Regions from separate parts of the Dictyobacter alpinus genome, predicted to be linked through region 2. Evidence: riboswitches for the same ligand, from Rfam matches in the RefSeq annotation. Region 2 holds a riboswitch; the other holds the start of a gene.
The links. Region 2 has a riboswitch for FMN ahead of ribD (bifunctional diaminohydroxyphosphoribosylaminopyrimidine deaminase/5-amino-6-(5-phosphoribosylamino)uracil reductase RibD). Riboswitches for the same ligand answer to the same signal wherever they lie in the genome.
Positions count from the first base shown of each region.

Region 1: another riboswitch for FMN. It lies ahead of EL633_RS00595 (ABC transporter permease); the one in region 2 lies ahead of ribD (bifunctional diaminohydroxyphosphoribosylaminopyrimidine deaminase/5-amino-6-(5-phosphoribosylamino)uracil reductase RibD).

Region 1 is NZ_BIFT01000001.1:141,748-153,288, reverse strand. It holds gene EL633_RS00615 (nitroreductase family protein) at 1-665, opposite strand, end outside; gene cofE (coenzyme F420-0:L-glutamate ligase) at 696-1,463, opposite strand; gene EL633_RS00605 (DoxX family protein) at 1,715-2,077, shown strand; gene EL633_RS00600 (PIG-L deacetylase family protein) at 2,176-2,925, shown strand; FMN riboswitch at 3,074-3,236, shown strand; gene EL633_RS00595 (ABC transporter permease) at 3,434-4,312, shown strand; gene EL633_RS00590 (ABC transporter substrate-binding protein) at 4,460-5,479, shown strand; gene EL633_RS00585 (serine/threonine-protein kinase) at 5,550-7,733, opposite strand; gene EL633_RS00580 (cation diffusion facilitator family transporter) at 8,155-9,639, opposite strand; gene argC (N-acetyl-gamma-glutamyl-phosphate reductase) at 10,333-11,421, shown strand; gene argB (acetylglutamate kinase) at 11,507-11,541, shown strand, end outside.
Region 2 is NZ_BIFT01000001.1:5,026,193-5,037,733, forward strand. It holds gene EL633_RS19700 (class I SAM-dependent methyltransferase) at 1-356, shown strand, start outside; gene EL633_RS19705 (riboflavin synthase) at 357-953, opposite strand; gene ribH (6,7-dimethyl-8-ribityllumazine synthase) at 978-1,463, opposite strand; gene ribA (GTP cyclohydrolase II) at 1,499-2,767, opposite strand; gene ribD (bifunctional diaminohydroxyphosphoribosylaminopyrimidine deaminase/5-amino-6-(5-phosphoribosylamino)uracil reductase RibD) at 2,817-3,947, opposite strand; FMN riboswitch at 4,178-4,328, opposite strand; gene EL633_RS19725 (sugar phosphate isomerase/epimerase family protein) at 4,982-5,830, shown strand; gene EL633_RS19730 (SDR family NAD(P)-dependent oxidoreductase) at 5,920-6,696, shown strand; gene EL633_RS19735 (Gfo/Idh/MocA family protein) at 6,763-7,797, shown strand; gene EL633_RS19740 (ArnT family glycosyltransferase) at 7,990-10,227, opposite strand; gene EL633_RS19745 (LLM class F420-dependent oxidoreductase) at 10,827-11,541, opposite strand, start outside.

The sequences.
Region 1 (11,541 bases), 4.9 Mb from region 2:
ACTAAAGTATCCAACGGCAAGCGAGGACGTCTTTTAGGATCGGCGGCAGCATACCCAACAGTAATTAATGCCTGTGGAATTAAGTGCGCGTCCAACTCCAGCGCCTCACAAACGACTTCAGGACAAAACAGGGGAGCACACATCCAACCAGTATCTAAACCTAACTCATAGGCAGTTAAAAGCATATTCTGGATAGCCGCACCTATACTTTGTACCGCCATAGTCTTCTCATCGTCCTGCCGTTGCGCGTCAGGATAGTGATCTAAATCCTCTAAATAGAGGCAAGGAAGAATAATGGCAGGAGCCTGCAAGATCCGTTGTCGAGACTTCTCCAGACGGATGGCGACAATTTCGTTTGCCTGACCATCCATCTCTAAGTTTTGCTGCCAGGTGCTCCCCATGGCATTTGCCAGTTGTTCTTTAGGCTCGAGACGTGTCAGAACCACAAAACGCCAGGGTTGGCGTCCGTGGGGGGATGGTGCCCAGCGCGCCGCCTCAAGCATCTGCATTAGTAGCTCACGTGCAACCGGGGTTGCTTGATACTGGCGGACACTACGACGGCTGCGCATCAGGGTAGCGAGATCGGAGCTACGGTGAAGTTCCGTAACTGGACGATCTGCGTGCGAGCCATTCAGGCTCTCAGGCTGATTATTAATTTCTTTCATGAAAATACTATGAGACCTACTTGATTTAGCTTAACGGAACATATCGGTAGCGCTATCACGCGTTAAAGTATTTACAGTTCCCTCAGCAGGAATATAGCGATAACCACGGATCAGTGCTACAGGCACTTGATCCACTTTACCCATGACCAGTTCAGCAGCAGAAGATAATTCATCCGCGACTGCAATCACACTGGCCCGTAACTCATAGCCATAGGCATCGTGTTTTCCACGATAATCAGCCAGAGCTTCCATGCCAGCGACGCCGATGGCCATATTGACCTGACCATTGCGCCAGGCGCGTCCCCAGGTATCAGAAACGATCACAGCAATATCAATAGCTTGTTCTTCATTGTGTAGCTGTTGTAAACGTGTACGAATGATCCTGGCCGATACATCTGAGTCGGCCGGCAACAGGGTCAGAAATTCGCCGCCCTCTACATTCGACTCATCGACGCCTGCATTAGCGCAAATGAAGCCATGGTAGGTCTCACTGATGATTACACCACGATCCATACGCGCAATACGCTTACTCTCGCGGAGCACGACCTCAACATGACGTGCATCCTTCTCATTCCGTTCCGCAAATGTTTTAGCAAATTCTGATGGCTCGATATTATTTAAATTCACAAGACGTCTCTCAGCTTTCGAGACGATTTTTTGTGTGACCACCAGTACATCACCTGTTTGCAGTGTCAACTGTTGTTGTTGTAGTGCCTCATAAATGAGTGCCCCCAGGTCAGCATCCGGTTGAATCTCGCCGATACCTGTAATTGGTATAATCCGTAATTCTGTGCTCATAACCCTCCTCGTGGAATCATTATATCCTTTCTGAAGAGATCCTGCCAAGCGAAAGCACCATTACCCATCGATCGGAAGGCGGTGGGGAAATGAAACCAGGGCAGTGATAAATTAGCTACACAGTACTTCCCTTGAAACCATAAGCTATTCCTTTACGCTGTTATACATATAGAGCAAGCTGATAGTAGCGCTCATGCTGATGATATATAGAATATGTCAGTGTAGAAGTGTATAAAATTGTGAGGCATACGATGTTTAAAACGTTAGGACAGCTCCTATTAGGTTCGATTTTTATTGTAGGTGGCGCCAACTCCTTTGCTGAGCCGGGTGGACGTGTGCAAAAAGTAGAAGCAGCAGGATTACCACTACCACGGGAGTCCACTATTTTAAATGGCGCTGTAATGGTCGTTGCTGGTTCTACCCTGGCTGCCGGTATTCTGCCTAAACTTTCTGCCACCGCCTTATTAGGTTCATTGACGGCCACCACCATTGTTGGTCATCCTTTCTGGAATGAAACGACTCCCGCCGGTCGTGCCAATCAACAGACCCAGTTTTTTAAAAACCTCTCTCTGCTTGGTGGGTTGCTTTTGGTATTGAGTACAAAAAACGACTAATTTTTGATGGTACAATGCAGAGAAGCTGATGAATGCATCGCTTGTCCTCTTGAAAAAAGTTGGACAAGCGAGCATTTTTTTGAAAGGATGTATGTATAATGGCTCAACAAAGCGAGCAGCAAGAACAAAAAAAAGTAGCAATGGTAGTAGTTGCCCATCCTGATGATGCTGAGTTTGATGGAGCCGGTACCGTCGCACAGTGGACCCGAGAAGGCTGGGAAGTCTACTATGTAATTTGTACCGATGCGAGCGGTGGTGGTTCTGACGATGCAACTGATATCAGTCAGGAAGCACGCAAGCAGGTAAGCCAGATACGGATGGAAGAACAGAGGTCCGCCGCCAGAGTGCTGGGTGTAAAGGATGTTATCTTTTTAGGCTATCCAGACGGACAACTGCAACCCAGCATTGCATTGCGCCGAGATATCGTACGTCAGTTACGTACCTATCAACCTACACGAGTTATCTGCCAGACACCTGAGCGTAGCTGGCATCCTACTTTAATTGTTCCACGCTACCATCCAGATCACCTGGCGGCAGGACAAGCGACGCTAAATGCTATTTATCCTGCCTCGCAAAATCCGTGGGATTTTCCTGAGTTATTTTTGGAAGAAGGGCTGAAACCCCACAAAATCTCCGAGATTTATATTACTGGTGCCCCCACCACTAACTTCAGCGTGGATATTTCAGCAGTCATGGATGAGAAGGTAGCGGCCTTGAAATCCCATGCAAGTCAGGTTGGTGAAAGTTTCAGTGAGCTAGAAAAATTTATACGGCAGATCGGCGCAGATATTGGCCAGAAATACGGCTATACCTACGCTGAAGAATTCCACCGAGCTGAAAATCGCTAAATTGAAATGGTTCACGCGCTTTTTCACTGATTGGAAAAGCGCATGGACTATTTTTAGATCATATACAAAAATTGAGAATTAAGGCGCCTGGGGATTTTGAGAAAGCACTTGCATATACTTGTCTATTTGTGGCATACTTGATGGCAAATAAGACCTTCGGGGCAGGGTGAAATTCCCTACCGGCGGTATGGAACAGCAATAAATGCTGGGCCGAGCCCGCGAGTCTCTCTTTGGTCACTTCTATATCAACGAGCGACAGATTCGGTGAGAAGCCGAAGCCGACGGTAAAGTCCGGATGGGAGAAGGTTATAATGTGAGCCATAGTCGTATGCTTTCAAGCACACGGCGCGATGGTACGTTTTGTATTATTCGTACCACTCCACTGGTTTAATCACATCTCCCTTAGATGTCCCCCTGGGTTAGTTGAATTGACGTCACCCTATACTCTTTTTGTCGCATATTGTGGGTGTACGCCAGTATTAGCTAGAACCAAGGGATAATAATTATTATGAGTGCCACAACATCAAGGACGGATGGCGCACATGTATCGGTGCGTAAAAATCGCCGTGACGGATCAACTCAGCTTCATCGCAGCCGCAGGCAACCTGCGAACCAGAGTCCAGCCTGGAAAACTTTTAATAAAATTTGGACAATACTACCTCCTTTTGCCTTAGGTATATTGATCTTGCTGGCATGGTATGCCGCAACTGTGTCCGGCCGTATTAATCCATTTATTCTTCCACCTCCATCCGCTGTCTTTTCCAGCCTGGTTGATGGCTTGACCTCTGGTTTGTATTGGGAACACATTCTGACTACGGTACAAGAAAGTCTACTGGGCTTTTTGCTAGGCGTCATACTGGCCTTGCCACTTGGCTATAGTGTCGCAAAATCGCGCTTGCTGGCAAATATGTTACAACCCTATCTTTCAGCGGGACAGGCAATTCCAGCAATAGTACTGGCGCCATTCCTGTTTCTCTGGTTTGGTCTCGGTGTGGTACCGGTAATGATTGTGTGTATGCTGGTCGTATTATTCCCCATGATTGTTAATACTGTACTTGGTGTACAGACCATTGAGCGTGAATTATTAGATGCCGCACGCTTAGAGGGTGCCTCGGGCCTGTCCCTGTTGACCTACATTGAATTTCCTCTGGCGCTGCCTTCAGTGCTGGCAGCCATTCGTACAGGACTGACACTTTCAATCACAGGCGCATTGGTTGGCGAGTTCTTTTGTAGTCCCGATAGAGGATTGGGGGCGCTGGTGCTGATTGCATTGCACCAATACAATATGGCATTTATGTTTGCGACAGTGATCATTCTGGCTGTTCTGGCTGCGCTCTACTATAGCGCCACCTGGTTATTAGTGAGATTGGCAGAAGTGATATATTGATAACCAACGATTGTGGCAGGGATGAGATCTCCCTGCCTTTTTGTTCCCTTCTGTAGAAGAACCGCCGTTTGAAATGCAATCAAACAGACCGTTGGCCTGTTTGATTGATAGATGTCATCTTATAAATTGAATGGAGTAACCACTTCGATGTCAGTAAATCGACGTATAGCTGTGACCTTGAAACTTATATCCCTGGCGTTACTGTCCGGTCTTCTCATGGTAGCCTGTGGTCAGCCAGATTCCTCTTCAACTCCCAATTCTTCAGGGGGAGACTCAAATAAGTCGCTCAAGAATATTTCGATCGGTCTGGGATATAATCCTGATATTCAGTTTGCCCCATTTTATGTAGCCCAGAGCAAAGGTTATTATAAAGATGCAGGACTTAATGTGACCTTTAACCATGGTATTGTGACTGATTTAATCGGCACTATGGATGCGGGAAAGAACACGTTTGTTTTTGCTAGCGGCGACGAACTGTTGGTGGCCCACGATAAGAATAAAAGTTTGCAAGCCGTGGATGTTTCAACTATTTTCCAGAAATATCCGGTCAGCATTATTGTGCCAAAGGACTCTTCAATCAAGACGCTGGCAGACCTTAAAGGGCACACCATTGGTGAACCCGGACCCTTTGGAGCTACCCATACAGGTGTGCTGGCTCTGCTACAGGCGGGTAAGTTATCTTTAGCGGATGTGAAGTTACAGTCTATTGGCTTTAACCAGGTTGCGGCTATGCTCTCGCACAAAGTTGACGCTGTCGTTGGCTATTCTAACAACGAGCCCTTGCAACTAGAGCGTAACGGCTTTCAGGTGCGCACCTTCTCTGTTTCTGATTATATGCCTTTGGTCTCTAACGGCATCATCACTACTCAGGACACCTACACCAATCAAGCGCAGACTGTTCATGCCTTTGTTGACGCAACGCTTAAAGGCTTGAAAGACGTCATTGCAGATCCACAGAAAGCCGTAGATCTCAGCAAGAACTATGTTCCTGGTATGAATACTGATCAAGCGCTTGAGGTACTCAAAGCTACCGTGCCTATTTATCAAGGAAATGGTAAGCCTGGCTACAATGATAAAGCAGCCTGGGAAGCGACCGCGAAATTTCTCGTCGCGCAGAAAATGATAGCGCCTGTAGATAACCTGTCAAAAATGTATATAAACAATTGAAGAAACTCTGTGAGTACGAAAAAGCTCCGTCCAACATTTATTTGTTGGACGGAGCTTTTTGATACATGAGTTAAGCAGTATAGATTTGAAAATTTTGAAAGGAAACATCAGAGCCAGGAGCAACGGTCAGACCTATCTCCCCGCCATTATCAGTTCCCCCAAAGCCACTGATCGCGGTACCCTGCTGTACGCCATTGACGAAATAGACGAAGTTACCACCTTGAACGATGATATTTATTGTCGTAAGGCCACTGATTGCAGTCCCATGGAGCCCAACGGTCGCTAGTTGTGATGGGGCTCCACCTTTAGCATTGTAGTATGAAGTCCAGGATTCATCATCAAACATCACGTTATAACTGACATCATCAGCTTTGTGATAATAGACTCCAAATTGACTGCCAGGGGTATTGACTTTGACCTCTACCTGGATATAGTAACTGGCTGGCAATGCCTGTCTATTGGGTAATTGTGTCAGGAAGGCACCAGATAAGCCAGAGCCAGCCTTGGAGAGTCGTAACTGATCCGGACCACAGTCAGCTGTAATATTGATATTTTGCCATTTGCCCCCTTTGGGATCACAGCTACCTGGATAGTTTGTGCCATAGATCAGAGAGCCATTGCCAGAAACTTTGGGACCAGGCAATGGATAGATGGGTTTGGTCGTTTTGACCGGCGGTGGTGTCTGAGTGGCAGCAGGGGTGCTTGTACCACTGTTTTCAATAATGGTTGCTGTTGCTGTTGGATTGTGAGATGCCTGATTTTTTGTTGATGCAGATTGATTGCTGAACAAGACTACCAGGCCACTAAGCACAAGAAGCACAGCCAGAGCAGCTCCAACCATTATCAGGTAGCGTGGCAATTTATTTACACGAGAACTGCGATATTGTTGTGCAGAATGAACTTGAATTTGGGGTTCGGGCGTTGTAGATCGGCCTTGCCACCCATTGGGTTGCTCTGTTCTGTATGCTTGTTGTCTGGCCGGTTGTCGTTGTGCCGGGATATAATTTTGTTCGTTTGAAGCACGCAGTTGTGGGGCCGCCGGAGGGCGAGGATGATCAGCAATAGTTGCATCCATGCTGGTGATAACAGTGGGGAATGCCTGTAAGCGATTCTGTGTCTGTTCAGAAAGGCGTGGGGTCTCCGCAGCTTCTTTATTCGTGTGTGATGTCTCATTGTCTACCAACATAGTTGACATCGTGGCTGGTGAGGGATCTGGTTCTTGCGCAGGTGTAGGTTCCACAGCTTCGGCTGGTTGTTGTTCTTTCTCCTCAGTTTGCTGCTCTGGAGATGCGTCTGTAACTTGCTCCATGGTTAGAGGGAGAACTGGTGTGATGTGTTCTCCTAATGGTGGTGGTGCCACACTGGGGAAGCGATCGCCCAGGGCTTCAGCTACCGCCTGGCGTAAAGCCTGGGCAAAGGTGCCAGCGCTATCAAAGCGATCCTTAGGAGATTTCGCCATAGCCTTCATGACTACAGCCTCTACATTTTTTGGCACCTGTGGATTAAAACGTGTAAGAGGAGGAGCCTGTTCCAGCGTATGTTTGATTGCTACAGCAACCGGTGACGTACCAGTAAAAGGCACACGCCCGGCGAGCATCTGGTAAAGTACCACTCCCAATGAATAGACATCGGTACGATAATCGATGACATCACCAGTACCTTGTTCAGGAGAAAGGTATTCAGGGGTGCCAACGATGGTACCGACGCTGGTAAGATGTCCCTGCGTATTTTCTTGATCGGTGACATCTTTAAGAACTTTGGCCAGACCAAAGTCCGCTAGAAGAATACGACCATCGGCATGAAAGAGAATGTTGCCAGGCTTGAGATCGCGGTGCACAATACTTTGAGAATGTGCGCTATCCAGCGCGGAGGCGGCTTGCTCTATAATAGGCACAACCTCTTCCAGAGAAAGTATGCCACGTTTCTCCAGCACTTCACGCAACGTACCGCCAGTGACATAAGGCATCACCAGATAGGCCAGTTCTCCTTGTTCACCATACTCATAAACTGGCATAATATTGATATGATCTAAAGCCGCAATAGCATCTGCTTCTCGGCGAAAGCGAGCCAAAAATTCGTTACGTGACCGTTGCTCAAGAACGATGCCAGGTAGAAGTACTTTAACGGCTACAATCCGCCGTGGACGTGACTGTCGCGCCAGATACACTGCACCCATACCACCGCGTCCTAGGAGACGTTGGAGTGTACATGTTCCGAGCGCTTGCCCCAGTAACTCATTGCTATCAGTTACCACGCTCGTATTTCCTCTCAATAGAATATATCAGGTTGGTAGTTTGCATAAGAAATATTTCTAATTAAGGATTATTCCTTTATACCCGGCCCAATCCGTCAGCAAGTCCGTTTGCGAATCTTCTCTCATCTGGGCTGGATAGTGGCAAGCGATTTCCTTAATGGCTCCTCTGATTTTTCTGGTTGTAAAACTTGTCATGCCATTCACACAGTATCACACTGATCCCTGGTATGTCATCAAAGGAATAAGATAGAGAAGGCGACATCTGTGCTTGTTCTTACTCATTATAATAGACGTTTGGTGAACGTCAACCATCATAAGCAACGTTTGGTGGAGGTTAACCATCCTATCTGGCATACCGGTGAGCGATTTATGTTATAGTTACTGCCCTGTTCCTCTTCTTATCGCAGTGGGAGAGGACCGATTAGCTACGGAAAAAAGGATTTTCAGGCGGTTCTGTATGAATAATAACTGTATTGAGATTGGGATACGAGCGACGGAGTGAGCGTTTAATTTTTTCCGCATCAACATGGACCTGACTGAGAGGCGCATTTGCATCGAAAATAGTATGTAGAACAAGATCTAATTCATGTGCCCCATTTGTACCATGACCACCTGCTTCCACGGTTTGTTTGCTAGGACGATATAGATGGATATCATGTGCGCTACCTACACCGGCAATACCATCAGCGATGCGGCACATATGGGCCGCCATCTCGCCATAATGGTCCGTCACATCCTGACGCTGCACGATATTCTCATCAGGTGCCTCCAGATGAGTCGTCACCCGGCGTAAGCGCTTATTGCTCTGGAGGATTGCTTGCTCCAGATGTGTAGCGACGGCATGGGCCTGTTCCAGATTCATATCGGCCTGTACTTCCAGATCAAAGTCAGCTTCTAATTTGCCAGCAACCTCACGGACATGGATGTGATGGGCATGTACACCATGGTGTTCGGCTAGATAATGAATCTGGTCAGTAACAGTTTCTCTAGGGGAAGCGACCGGTTCAACATGCACTACAACATCGATATCTTCTGTTTCAGAGAAAGATCGAGCCTCAGCAATCGTTTCATTTTCAATCAGATCACTAAGAGTATGAATTTGATCAAAGGTAAGTGTCCGTGGAGCAGAAATAATGACATCGGCAAAACACTTATTGCCAGCACGGCGTACGCGTACGCGCCGTACCTCGACGACATTTTCCAGGGCAGTGAGGCGTTGTTGAATTTGTGATGCCAGGCCACCCGGTGAATGATCCATTAAGGCATCGATCGTCTCGCGTGCCAGACGTAAACTGACCCAGATGACGATACCCGAGACGCCAAAGGCCGCAATGGCATCAGCCTGTACTAACCAGGCGGGTAGGTGGAGAAGATCAGTAAGATAGACAACTAGCAGTCCAAAGATAACGACAACGGAGCTCCAGATATCGGTACTGAAGTGCAGGGCATCCGCTTCCAGGGCCTGGCTTCCCAGTTTTTTGGCGACACGTAATAGGACGCGTGAGCGCGTAACATCGACTACAATCGAGACCAGCATCACGACAAAAGCCCAGATGCTCACATCGACATGGCCCTCATGATACAGCAGGCGCCGTGCTGCTTCGTAGCTTACCCAGCCAGCAGTTCCCAGCAATAATAAAGCTTCCAGGAACGCTGAAAGATTTTCAACTTTCCCATGTCCATAATTATGATTGGCATCAGCAGGTCGATCAGCTACACGGACAGCGAAAAAAGTCAGTAGTGCTGCTACCAGATCCAGGCCTGAATGGGCGGCTTCAGCCATAATACCCAGACTACCTGTAAGGGTTGCTACCAGAATTTTTAGACCTGTCAGACCAACGGCCGCTAACACTGATGAGAGCGCGGCCATCGTTTTTTCACGCTGGGCACTTTTTGAAAGTGACATGCCTTGGGACTGCCTCCTCTAATCGGAACACTGACTGTTTTTTTGGGGTTTCACGCCTGTACCGCCATCATTTTACTCGATGGAAAGAATCAGTGCAAGAATAAAGCGCAGCGGAGCAAGAATTTTCAGTCATATAGTTATTTTTGCTATATGATTGTACCAGTACCATAAAAAATGATAATTGACAGAGGTTCATTCAGCTGTTATTCTTGAATGTAACAACTCTATAAACGAAGACTGACCCGTGTTGATCAAACCTAGTATGAGATAGGGAGCCAACAGAGATCCGGCATTTGGTGAGAGTTCGGAACGGTGTACCCCCTCAGAACCCCTTTGTGAGCGGCTGGCCGAAGAAAGTCCTGGGTATGAGATCAAAAGGAAGTGTCTCTTTTTTCTCGCCATTTACTTTTTATAAGTAAAGAGCAGAAAAGGAAGACTATGATAAAATCTCATCTCAGAACAAGTAGGACAGGTGGGTGGCTCCCAGGCAGCGCAATAGCTAGAAAGAGTGGTCTTTCCACCTTCGCTACGTCGTGGTGCGAGGTCAGTAGCCGTTATACAATGGCCGCCTGGGTAAATGTGGAAGACAATCTGGGTGGTACCACGGGAGCATTTATGGCTTTCGTCCCTTGCAGATAAGCATGTGGATGAAGGCTTTTTTTATTGTTATTGCGTTGAGAGGTGGAAGATAAAATGATGACGGTTTCTATTGTAAATGTAACCAGCTATACGGGTTCAGAATTATTACGTTTATTGGCGCAACATCCTCATTTCGAGGTAATCTCAGTAACCGGGCGTAGTACTGTAGGCAAACGTCTGGACGAAGTGTTTCCATTTCTTCGTGCGGGCGTACCGACGTTGGAAGGGAGGCATCCCACAATAGATCCGCGCCTCGTCATTACCGAAGAACCAGCTCAGACTGACCTGTCCTTTGTTTGCCTGCCCCATGCTGCGGCGGCCGAGGCGGTGGTCAAACTATTGCAGAAAGGTACAAAAGTTGTCGATCTTTCTGCGGATTTTCGTTTACGAGATGTTGCAACTTATGAAGAATGGTATAAACATACCCATCCAGCTCCAGCTCTTTTAGAGACAGCCGTGTATGGATTATGCGAAATGTACCGTGAGCAAATCCCACATACATCTCTGGTAGCTAATCCAGGTTGTCATACCACGACCGCCATACTTGGTCTGAGTCCTGCGTTTGCCGCTGGCATCGTCAATCCTGATGTCATTATCGACTCAAAAACAGGTATCAGTGGTGGAGGGCGTAATCCTGGCCCGAGTTATCATTTTCCCGAAGCTGATGAAGATGTCTCCGCTTACGGGTTGTCCGGGCATCGACATATGCCAGAGATCGCGCAAGAGTTAGTGGTGGCCGCACAGCAAGGTGATCATCCTCTGGCGACCGAACTGCGTATTACATTTGTCCCGCACCTGATGCCAATGACGCGTGGTATTCTGGCGACCTGCTACGCAGACCTCAAGCAAGACGAAAATGGAGATCTACCTACTACAGCTGAGGTGCGCGCACTTTATGAAAACTATTATGCAAATGAGCCATTTGTGCATGTCGTAGATCAAGCGCCGCACACCAAATGGACCTATGGAAGTAATCACTGTTTTATTTATCCAATTGTCGATCAACGCGCAAAACGCTTAATAATCGTGTCCTGCCTGGATAACCTGGTGAAGGGTGCATCCGGACAGGCCATACAAAATGCCAACTTACTCTATGGATTGCCAGAAATAACGGGCTTATCCTCGCTGGGCGTACATCCATAAAGAATCCCGATAATACCAAATCATTGTTGAAAAATCGAGAGATTGAAAATTTCTCTGCAATCATCCATTCTGAGGAGTCTAACTCATGGCAATTTCATTTTCACGAACGCCGGAGGGCGA
Region 2 (11,541 bases):
TCTATGCCGCCACCAATGGGGTAAACCATCTGGCTGAGATCAAGCAGCTCTGCCAGCGCGCCGGCATTGCCCTCAAGGGCGTCCTGGGCGCGCCAGCCGATGTGCATTTCCGCGTGCAAAATGGTGCCGAGCAGCTAGCGGCCAGCTTTTCTCATGTCGAGCTACGGATGATGGAAAACAACCAACTAGCTGTCACAGAAGCCGGTCCATTACTTGCCTATGTGCTTTCCTGCTTTCCTCCTGATAGCATTAGCGAAGACCAGCTCAACACCCTCGCCACTATCATCCAGCAGGAGCTCGACCAGCATGGCGTTATCCAGATCTCCAAGGAGACTGGCCTGTTTATCGCATCGTAATTAAACTTGCAGCGACGAGCGCGTGGTCTGCAGGAAGTTGGCGACGTAGCGGCCCAGAATGTCGCTTTCGACATTGAGGAGCATGCCTGCGTGTGCCTCGCCTAGATTGGTCTGCTGGCGGGTATAGGGGATCAGGGAGATCGAGAAGCGGTCGGACCAGACATCGACGACGGTGAGGCTGACCCCATTGAGGGCGACGAAGCCTTTGGGGATGATATAGCCCTGGAGCTCGGGTGGGAGCGCGATGATGACGTCCAGGCCGATGCCGTCTGTCTGTGTGCTCAGAATGGGTGCGCAAGCTTCGATATGTCCCTGGACCATATGGCCGCCGATGCGCCCATTGGCAAGCAGGGAGCGTTCCAGGTTGACGCTGTCCCCGGGTTTCAGGCTGCCGAGCCGGGTGCGGCGCAGTGTTTCGGGCATCGTGTCGACGCGAAACCAGTCCGCGCCTTTCTCGGTCACGGTCAGGCAGGTGCCGTCAACGGCCACGCTATCCTTGACCTCGACATCATGCAGTATCTGCTGCGCCCTGATCACCAGACCGTTCTCTTCGCTACTTTTCAAGCTACCCTGTTCTTCAACAATCCCTGTAAACATGATTTTTATTTCTCCTTAAATACTTTATTGTCTATTGCGATATTTGAGTTGCTGGACCGTGCAGGCCATTTCTATGGCGGCCTGGGCGAATTCGATGCCGCGTGGAATGCGTTCCTGGGCCTGCTGTGTGTTTTCGGCGCACAGGACACCAAAGATAATCGGGATGCCTGTATCGAGGGCGACGCGCTGGATGCCCTGGGTGGCTGCGTCTCCGACCAGTACATCATGGCGTGTGGCGCCCTTCATGACGCAGCCGATGCAGATCAGGACATCATAATGGTGTGGTGTGCTGAGCATGGCCTGTGCGATCGTGGCCAGCTCATAGGCGCCCGGTGCGTGTACGACGGTAATCTGTTCCGGAGCAACGTCCAGCCGTACCAGTTCTTCATAGGCCAGGGCCAGCAGGGAACCCGTGATCGGCCAGTTGAAGCGCGCCACGATAATTCCGACGTTCAGTCCACTACCACGCAGGTCCGGGGGAGCGGGCGCCTCTAGAAATTGTTTCTGCATAGCTATTTCACTTTCTTGTTCCGTTTTATGCTTATTTAAGCGAGCGTACTGTGTTCGGGACTACTCTGCTTGATAGCTTGCGTGCCCAACAGGTGTCCCATGCGCCTGGATTTAGTTTGCAGATAGCGAATATTATCTGCGGTTGGTGGAATCTCCAGTGGTGCGCGCTCAACTTTGATGCCGGCGGCGGTCAGAGCCTGGATCTTCCTGGGACTATTTGTGAGCAGGCGCACGTGCTGGATATGCAGGTCTTGTAGGATCTCGATGGCGCATGCATAGTTACGTGCATCGATGGGATAGCCCAGTTGCTCGTTTGCTTCGATGGTATCCAGGCCGTGGTCCTGGAGCGCATAGGCCTGGAGCTTGCCGGCCAGTCCGATGCCGCGTCCCTCGTGGGGAAGGTAGAGCAGGATGCCGCGCCCCTCGGCGGCAATGGCTTTCAGGGAGGCATGCAGCTGTGCCTGGCAGTCGCAGCGCTGTGAGCCGAAGATATCACCGGTCGCGCAGGCCGAATGCAGTCGGACCAGCAAAGGTGTTTTCTGTGGACCCTCGATGTCGCCGAGCGTGAGCGCGACATACTGTTCGCCGGTGGCGATCTCCTGATAGGCCAGTGTGGTGAACTCGCCTTCCGGTAGTGGTAGCCGGGTCTGCGCTATGCGGCTGACGCGATGCTCACGGCGAAAGCGGGCGATGGCCTCTACTGAGATCACGCCGATCTCCCAGCGTTGCGCCATCTCGTGGAGGACCTCGCCACGGGCCGCGTTCCCCTCTGCATCCAGCACCTCACAGATGACCGCTCCAGCTGTCAGGCCGGCCAACTTCATCAGGTCCACCGATGCCTCTGTATGCCCTCGACGCTCAAGAGTGCCACCAGCACGGGCCCGCAGGGGAAAGACATGGCCGGGCCGCGCCAGATCTTCTGGTCGACTGGTCGGATCAACCAGGGTACGAATCGTATGGGCGCGATCAGACGCCGAGATGCCGGTTGTCGTACCGTGACGAGCATCCACCGGAACCGTAAAGGCCGTGCCCTGCAATGGCTCACCCTCATGGTTGATCAGCGGCAACTGTAGCGTATCCAGCAGTTCACCGGACATCGCGACACAGATCAGCCCACACGCCTCATGCAGCAAGAAATTGATCGCCTCTGGATTGGCAAACTGGGCCGCCAGACACAGATCAGCCTCATTTTCGCGCCCCTCATCATCACATATTAACAACATCTTGCCCGCCTGCACGGTCTGGATCGCCTCGGGCACCGATAGATAACGCATAGCTGTTTTTTCAGGCTTTTGATAGATCATATACTTCTCCGCTTTTCCTTGCTGTCTACTCATCAGTATCTATAGTATCTCAGTCTCTATCTGCATAGAGGACATTGCCAGTAATAAAGATATCGTTACCAAATTGGTGTGCTTCACGATTGGAGAGCTGCCAGGCCTCGGACATGACTCCCAGGCCGGTACCGCCAACGGGCGTTGGTGCGGTCGCGCCCCCAATGATCTTGGGCGCGATAAAGGCGGCCACCCGATCGACGAGCCGGGCATCAAATGCGCTACCCAGTAATTGTGAGCCACCCTCGATCAGTGCATGCATATATCCCTGATCATGGAGCAGTTGCAGCGCGGCCGCGAAGTCTACATGGCCCTGTACATCGGCGGCTACCATCTGCACCTTCACACCACGCTCCTCCAGCCAACGTCGCTGTTTCGCGCTACAATTTTCGCCTACGATCACCCACGTACCCATCGCCAGCTCCTCCTGCAAGAGTTGGAGCGTCTCCGGAAGTAGACCATGGGCCGCCAGCACCACCCGCAAAGGACCAGCTCGCGGCGTCCTGACAATCTCCAACGGGACCGCTGGCAGGCGTACCGTGAGCTGTGGATTATCCTGTATCGCCGTCTGAGAGCCAATCAGAATCGCATCTACGCGATCCCGTAGATCATGCACCCAGGCCCGCGACTCCGGACCACTGATCCAGTGAGCGTCTTTGGAGCCCGTGGCCAGCTTACCATCCAGCGTCATCGCCCACTTGGCGGTCACATAGGGTCGTTTTTTTGTAATAAAGGTCGCAAAGGGACGCATCAGCTCGGACGCCTGCTCCATGTGTAGACAGCTCGTCTCGATCCCGGCCTCATGTAACTGAGCCATGCCACGCCCAGCCACCTGTGGATTAGGATCAAGCGTGCCGATCACCACGCGCTTAATGCCGGCTGCGATAATTGCCTGTGTACAGGGAGGAGTATGGATCGTAATACAGCATGGCTCAAGCGACACATACAGCGTCGCCCCGCGTGCCGCCGCACCGGCCTCCGCTAGCGCCACAACCTCGGCATGAGGACCATAAGGAGGGGCCGTCGCGCCCTGGCCCAGAACCCTATCCGCCTGTACCACTACCGCCCCCACCGGGGGTCGAGGACTTGTTCGCCCCTCAACCTGGGCCGCGCATAACAGCGCCTGTTGCATTGCCTCAGAATCATTCACCGAAGTTTATCCTTTTGCTCGCATGGCATACCACGCCACAAACAACCTACGGCAACGGGGAGGCGAGGATAGAAAAAAGAAGCAGGAGGGGAGAAGGACATGTAGAAATACCTGTTGATCCCTGGCATGCGCATGCGCAGCATATCAGAAAGACATACTTGCCCCAAAAAAAGCAAGCAAACAACAGCTACACCTATCAAAAGAGGCCCAAAGCGAGCGCAAAGCGCCTCTACTGTCTTCTCCCATCCGGACTATACCGTCGGCCCTGGAACTTCCCCAGGTCCACCAATGTGGCTCTCGCCACAAAAGGTCGCGGGCTCTACCGCCGATCGGGAATTGGAAATATCTAAGATATTCCCTCACCCTGCCCCGAAGACAATTATTATTTTCTATACCTAAAGAGTAGTAAAAAAACAGCCGTTTGTCAACTCGCCAGATTCGATTTTGGCGCCTGCGGCGCCAGGTTTGGGGTGTGGATTGTGTCTGGTGCGCGGTCGCGCACCAGACACAATCCACACATGAAATAATGCTTATCTCATTGTGAGCCCTGGGTGAATGGTAGCTTGAATGCTTGATATGTTACACTATAAAAATACTAGCCCTCAAAGTGGATATCTCATAAATCTACCCTTTTACATCGATGTACTTTAACGTTAAACTTATAAAGCGAGGGTGCAGGGAGCGCAGTGTCCCTGCTGGGGGTGCGGGGGTGTCCCCGTCAACCTCTCCTCCTTCCCGCCATAGGTGGGGAGGCGAGGGTACAGGGAGCGTAGCATCCCTGCCGGGGGGGGTGCGGGGGTGTCCCCCGTCAACCTCCCTCCCTCCCGCTATAGGTGGGGAAGCGAGGGTGCAGGGAGCGTAGCGTCCCTGCCGGGGGGGCGGGGGTGTTCCCCGCCAATCTTACCCCCCTCTCACCCGCCCGCCGTAGGCGGGGATGTAAGCGTCGATACTGAGAATCGCAGAAGGCTGGATCCGCAGCAACTATCCATGGTTGCTGATAGCAAGGATGGCTATAACTGCCACAAAGGAGCATCATGGCAAATAACCCTATTTCATGTCATTTGATCACCTGGGGCGACAAATTTGAGCAGGCATTAACGGAAGTTGAAGAGATTGGCTTCCATGCCTGTGAGCCATTTTCACATGTCGCGCTGGCCTACGAAGAGAATCCTACACAGCTAAGAGACTTGCTGGCCTCCCATAATCTACGTCTATCAGCCCTGTATGGTGGCGGCCGCTTCAGCGATCCCGCCAGGAGCAAAGAGACCGTTGATACCAATGTGCGTCTGGCGCGCTTCCTCTCAAAAATCGGCGTTGATCGGCTCGTCTTTGGTCCTGGCGGTCCCCGGACAGCAGGTGGGACCAGCGATGCCGATCTTAAAGAGGCGGCCAAAACCATCAATGAAGCGGCCCGCGCCTGCTATGATCTGGGTGTCTCGGCCTGCGTACATCCTCACCTGGGAACAGAGATCGAGACCGAACATGAGATCGATACGATCATGGCGCTGACCGATCCTGCTTATGTCTTTTTCTGTCCCGATACCGCTCACCTGACTTGCGCGGAGATCGATGTGCCGCAGATGATCCGCCGCTATGGCTCGCGCATGCGCTATATGCATATCAAGGATCTGCGTGAAGGCGCCATTGAGGAGCGACGTAACAAGCAAGCCGGCAACAATGTCTCATCCGGTACCGAGCAGTTGCCGATCTTCTGTGAGCTTGGCAAAGGTATCATCGATTACACGCCGATCATGAGCGCGCTCGCCGATGTTAATTATCAGGACTGGATGACGGTTGAGATCGATGTCTCGCTGACGACTCCTAAAGAGAGTCTGCTATTGTGTCGAGAGTATTTGCTCAACGTCATTGGTGTCCAGCTCTAGCTAGCTCGCTAGCCTTATGAACGGTGATGAAGGATGCCCCTGGTGGCTGGGTGTTCTTCATCATTATTTTTTCCTGGAGGGGGGATAAGATGTTTCGTCTAGATCATAAAATCGCGCTTGTGACTGGTTCTGGCTCTGGTATTGGTCGGGAGATTGCTTTACTGTATGCGCGCCAGGGGGCGCATGTGATTATCGCAGATATCCAGCAGGATGCGGCCAGCCGTGTGGTGGATGAGATTACGGCTGAGGATGGACATGCCCAGGCGGTCCAGCTTAATGTGAACGATGAGGCCCAGGTACAGAGCGTCCTTGCGCAACTGGCGCAGCAACATGGTCGCCTGGATATCCTGGTGAACAATGCTGGTGTGAGTCATGTTGGGAATATCCTTGAGACCAGCCTGGATGATTGGGATCGCGTGATGGGTGTGAATGCCCGGGGGGTGTTTCTGTGTGCGCGTGAAGCGGTGCGGCAGATGGTGGCGCAGCAACCGCAGGGAGGCGTCATCGTCAATATCGCTTCGGTGGCTGGCATGATTGCCGTCGATCGTCGCCTGCCCTATGGGGCCAGCAAAGGAGCTGTTATCAGCATAACCCGTTCGATTGCCATGGATTTTGTACAGCAGAAGATTCGCGCCAACGCCATCTGTCCCGGCACGGTCCACACGCCGTTTGTTGAGGGCTTCCTGAAAAAGAATTTTCCCCAGAGCATGGATGAAGAGCGCAAAAAGCTGCATGCACGTCAGCCAATCGGACGTATGGGTGAGCCAGCCGAGATTGCCAGTGCCGCGCTCTATCTGGCCTCCGACGAAGCGGCCTTCGTGACCGGTTCCACGCTGGTCATCGATGGTGGTTGGACCGCTAAATAGGCCCGCCATCAATTTTGTATCCGTAGTGCCGGGCTTGCCCCGGCTTATCTCGACCGAGAGGATTGTATGCAGAGCCAGAATAAAGTACGAACCGTGTTAGTCGGCTGTGGCGGCATGAGTGCCGCGTGGCTGGAGGCTGTCCGCACGATGCCGGATGTAGAGATCGTTGGGCTGGTCGATATTTTCGAGGAGGCGGCCCATAAGAAGGCCCGGGATTTCCAGCTGGACGGGGCCATTATCAGCACTGATCTGTCCAGTGTCCTGGATCAGACGCAGGTAGATGCGGTCTTTAATTGCACTATTCCTGAGGCCCATTATGAGATTACGATGACCGCTCTGAAGCATGGCTGCCATGTGTTGAGCGAGAAGCCGCTAGCCGATTCTATGGAGCATGCGCGCGAGATGCTGGCGACCGCCGAGAAGGCCGGCAAGATCTTCTCCGTGATCCAGAACCGGCGCTATGATCCTGCGATCCGCCGTGTCCAGCATTTCCTGGCGGCCCAAAAGATTGGCGAGCTGACCACTGTCAATAGCGACTTCTACATCGGGGCCCATTTTGGTGGTTTCCGTGATCACATGGAGCATGTCCTGCTCCTCGACATGGCTATCCATACCTTTGACGCCGCCCGTATGCTCACCGGGGCCGATCCCATCTCCGTCTACTGCAAAGAATGGAATCCGCGTGGCTCCTGGTATGACCATGATGCCTCCGCGCTTGCTATCTTTGAGATGACCGATGGGATCGTCTATACCTATCGCGGTAGCTGGTGTGCCGAAGGCCTGCCCACTAGCTGGGAGTGCGATTGGCGCTTCATTGGCCAGCAGGGGAGTGTCATCTGGGACGGAGGGAGCAGGCAGCAAGCTCAGATCGTCAAGGCCAGCGGCGGCTTTACCTCCGAGTACCAGGACATTGACATACCCGCCTATGAAACCCAGAGCATCGGTGGACATGCTGGCCTGATCCGTGAATTCTTCACCTGCATCCAGAATGGCACCCAGCCTGAAACCAGGGCCACCGACAACATCAAAAGCCTGGCTATGGTCTTCGGTGCCATCGAAAGCGCCGAGAGCGGCCAACCCGTCAATATTACCTGGAAATGATAGTGATGCCGGACTGTGATCGATCGAGCCTGCCTCTCGATCCCGCAGATTTCAAGGCTACCCTGGAATTTTTATATTACTACCCGCGACAGGTGGCAGGGTAGCATGTTGTGGTAGATTCTAATGTGTAAGCAAAATGCACCCAAAATATGCAAGTGATATTTTTGGGTGCATTTTGCTTACACATTAGTGCTAATGCGGTATAGTTGCAGCGTGTACAGAAAGCTTGATTGTGCCTTTCCCATCTGTCGTGTGTAAAGAGCTATGTGGTCCATCAACAATATCATAGATAACCATCTTGAGGGTGCCACGATCATAGTGTTTCGGTGCCGTGCTGAACTTCTCAACGCCCATGGTGAGTTGTTGGGGAGCATGACCATTAAACGCGAATAGCGGTATGAGCTCATCGCCAGACCAATTTCTTGACATGCGGCAGTATGGTGCTCTATTGGCACCAAAGGTATTTGTCCTATCACGCGTGATAAACCCCAGGTTCGCCGGTCCCAGAAAGCGATAATTATAGACCGCACGTGGCGCAGGGGGAGTTGCGTCTTGCATCTTCCAACGCGTCACCAGCATGTTCGGATTACCACCTCCCATTGATATGACATCTGCCTGTTGGGAGAGTAGTTGCAGCCCTCCGCTCAATTTTAGAGCTGGCTGTGGCTCTGGTTTTGCTCTGAGTACATACATCTTGAGTGGCGCTCCTCCTGGATGCGGGATTTCACCAACCGATGTCGTTGTCGTGTAATGCTGCAATAAGCTGTCAATGTCTGGCTGATTGGGATCGGTGACATAGACGACTGGACCACTCGCGACATCTGGTAGCATCAGGCATTGCGTCGCATCAGAGACCGCGATTGGCGTATGCGCAAATTGCGCCAGGTAGGTGACCGTACTCACGTCATCCCCCTGAATATCGATGTAGATGCGTGAAAGGTGTTGTTGCTGCGCCAGTTGGTTGGCGTTGTCCACAATGCGTTGCGTGGTTGCCAGGTCAAAATATTGCGGAAAGGCATAATGATTATCGAAATTGCCACGAGCATGATCAATTAACCAGCCAGCACTACCGACTGTTTGCACGATCACGAGCAAGCCGACAAGCGCATAGATTCCATAGCGAATCAGCCATACCCCAGAAAAATGCACACGGCGTACCCACTGTACTATAGTAGCAAGCAAGATCCCTATGAGTATAAATGGGCCTGGCAAAAGATAGATCAAATAGTGGATAAAAATGCTTACTGAGTGTCGTAGCAGAAGTAGGGAGGTTCCTTGCCAGACCAGCAATAGCAGCAGTCCCTGGCGTTCTGGTGAATTCAATAGATTTTTCCACCAACCCCTCAATCCAGGTTGTGTATTAGAGGAATGGAATGGCCAGATAATCAGTAAAGCCACCGTCAACCATGCTCCCACTAGCAGTACACTCATCAATCGACTCTCCGAATGGCTAAACTGGGCGATAAGCTGCAATGGTGTGGTTAGCAAAATAGAATGTGCGTTACTCGGAATAAGGTGGGTATCAACGTTAATACGTGGTGGCACAAACAGGTAGTATAATGGGTTGAGCACAAAAGAGTGAACCCACATATTATAAAATAATAGCGCATTTGTGTTAAAAGTAGAGGGTCTGCTAGCCACATTGAACAATCCAATAATATCTATATATTGTCGGCGATGTTCTAGATAGATATATGGTGCAAAAGACACCAGGAGCCCTAAAATTATCAATGGCAACTCTCGCCAGCGAATTGTTTTGAAGGCCAGAACCAGTGCAACCAACAAAGGTACAACAAGATATACCGCCGTAGAATGGAGTTGATACATCGCCGCGATGAGTAAGACCGCAGGGGAAAACCAATAATGTTTCTTTTGTACCACGCCCCGAAATAACATGAATAGCAACAAGATTACCAGGAGTGGCAACAGGTCCGGTTGCCAGATATCTCGGCTGAAGATAATCACATTGATTGCCGTAGCATACAATAAAGCTGAAATCGTGCCAGCCAGCCGTCCATAATAGCGTCGCATAAAAATATATGTCAGGAGCACCGCCGCAATATTACAGAGTGCAACAAGAATATTACCACCAACCGGATTAGCCGTAATAGCAGCGGGAATCATCATGATGTAGATAAATAGAGGAGGAATCAATGGACCCGTCGATGAGCGGTTCCCACTAATAGGCCATAAACCATTTGCTACCGCGTCATGAGCCATCTGGTAAAATGTATTATGATCGGTCATATATTGAGCAGTGTCAATGCGATAGAGTCGCAATACAACTGCTAATAAAATAATGAGATAGAGCTCCCAACTTCTCCACCAGGCTGGCTCTTTCTTGATACCAGCAAGTGGTAATGTACCTTCCTCTAACGATTTTTCATGGACCTGTGTCTGGTGGAAAGGATACATTGTATCCTTGTTCATATAATACCTCTCTTTATATAAATTTAAGAAAGCGAGATGAGAATAAAATAGCAAATAGGCAGAAAAGATATCAGATTATCCGCTATGAATTATTAGCATTTGTATGAAGTACTGGTTCCGCCAGCGTAAATTTTTTTTGTCGATGTATGCTTAGGCCAGGCTATTATTGATCTGCCCCCTGCATCTTTTCCCGGGTAGTCGCGACCTTCTGGAAGCATGCTTCCACTTCGGCAAAATTTTCTCTTTGCGGGTAGTGCAGTGCATACCCGGTTTAACTTGAATTGAGGATAGCAGCGCGTGCTCTGACTTTAGTAATTTGCTGCTTGCATTCTTACCAGAAAGGCTATCAGTGGTGACAAAATGGCACCAAAAGGACCGTTAAGCCATTAATATAAGCTTTTTTTTCCTTTGCGTCTAGTAGTCCTATTGAACCATCAAGTTTTTTAAGATTCTAAAGAATCTACAAGAGAAAAAAAAGATGCCGTTTCTGGTTATACTGAGGAAAAACTCTAAATGATTGCTCTGGCAGGTGCCTGTATCCCAAAATTAGGGATTTCAAGGTCACCTGCGCGTGTGGAATGGACAATGATGCTGTAGGGCTATCTGGCGTTCATGCATTCCTGGGCGAACAGGCGCACCACATCGGGGTTGGTGGCGGCATCGACGAAGTGGATGAGGATATCCTGGATGCCTGCTTCTTCATATTCGGCGAGTCGCTCACGAATCTGGGCGGGTGAACCAATCAGACTGACTTTGCGTAGCTCGGCGAGATTGGCCCGGTCGTTGGCGTTGAGTTTGGCGAGCGCCGCTTCCTCGGTCTCCCCGATTGCGCACAGATCTACAATAGCTGTACGGCGGATCGTGTTATAGTCGCGACCGAGTGTCTCGCAGTGGTTCTTCAGGACTTCCAGCTTGTGTTTGATGTTGGCGATATCGCCGCCGAGATTACAGGCATCACCATACTGCGCAACCAGCTTCAGGGTAACTTTCTCGCCACTACCACCGATCAGGATAGGGATATGGGGCTTCTGGACACCTTTAGGTTGGTTGATTGCTCCACGGACCTGATAGCGTTTGCCCTCAAAATGAGCCTCTTCCTGGGTCCACATGGCCAGGATCACCTGAAGGGCCTCACGCAGCATGCGTAGCCGTTCGGGTGCATCGGGATAATCGTAACCGTAGGCCTTATATTCATGCTCATACCAGCCAGCGCCAATCCCAAAGTCCAGGCGACCATGGCTGAGCACATCCACGGTACTGGCCATCTTTGCCAGTAGGGCAGGATTGCGATAGCTGTTGCAGGTCACGATCTGA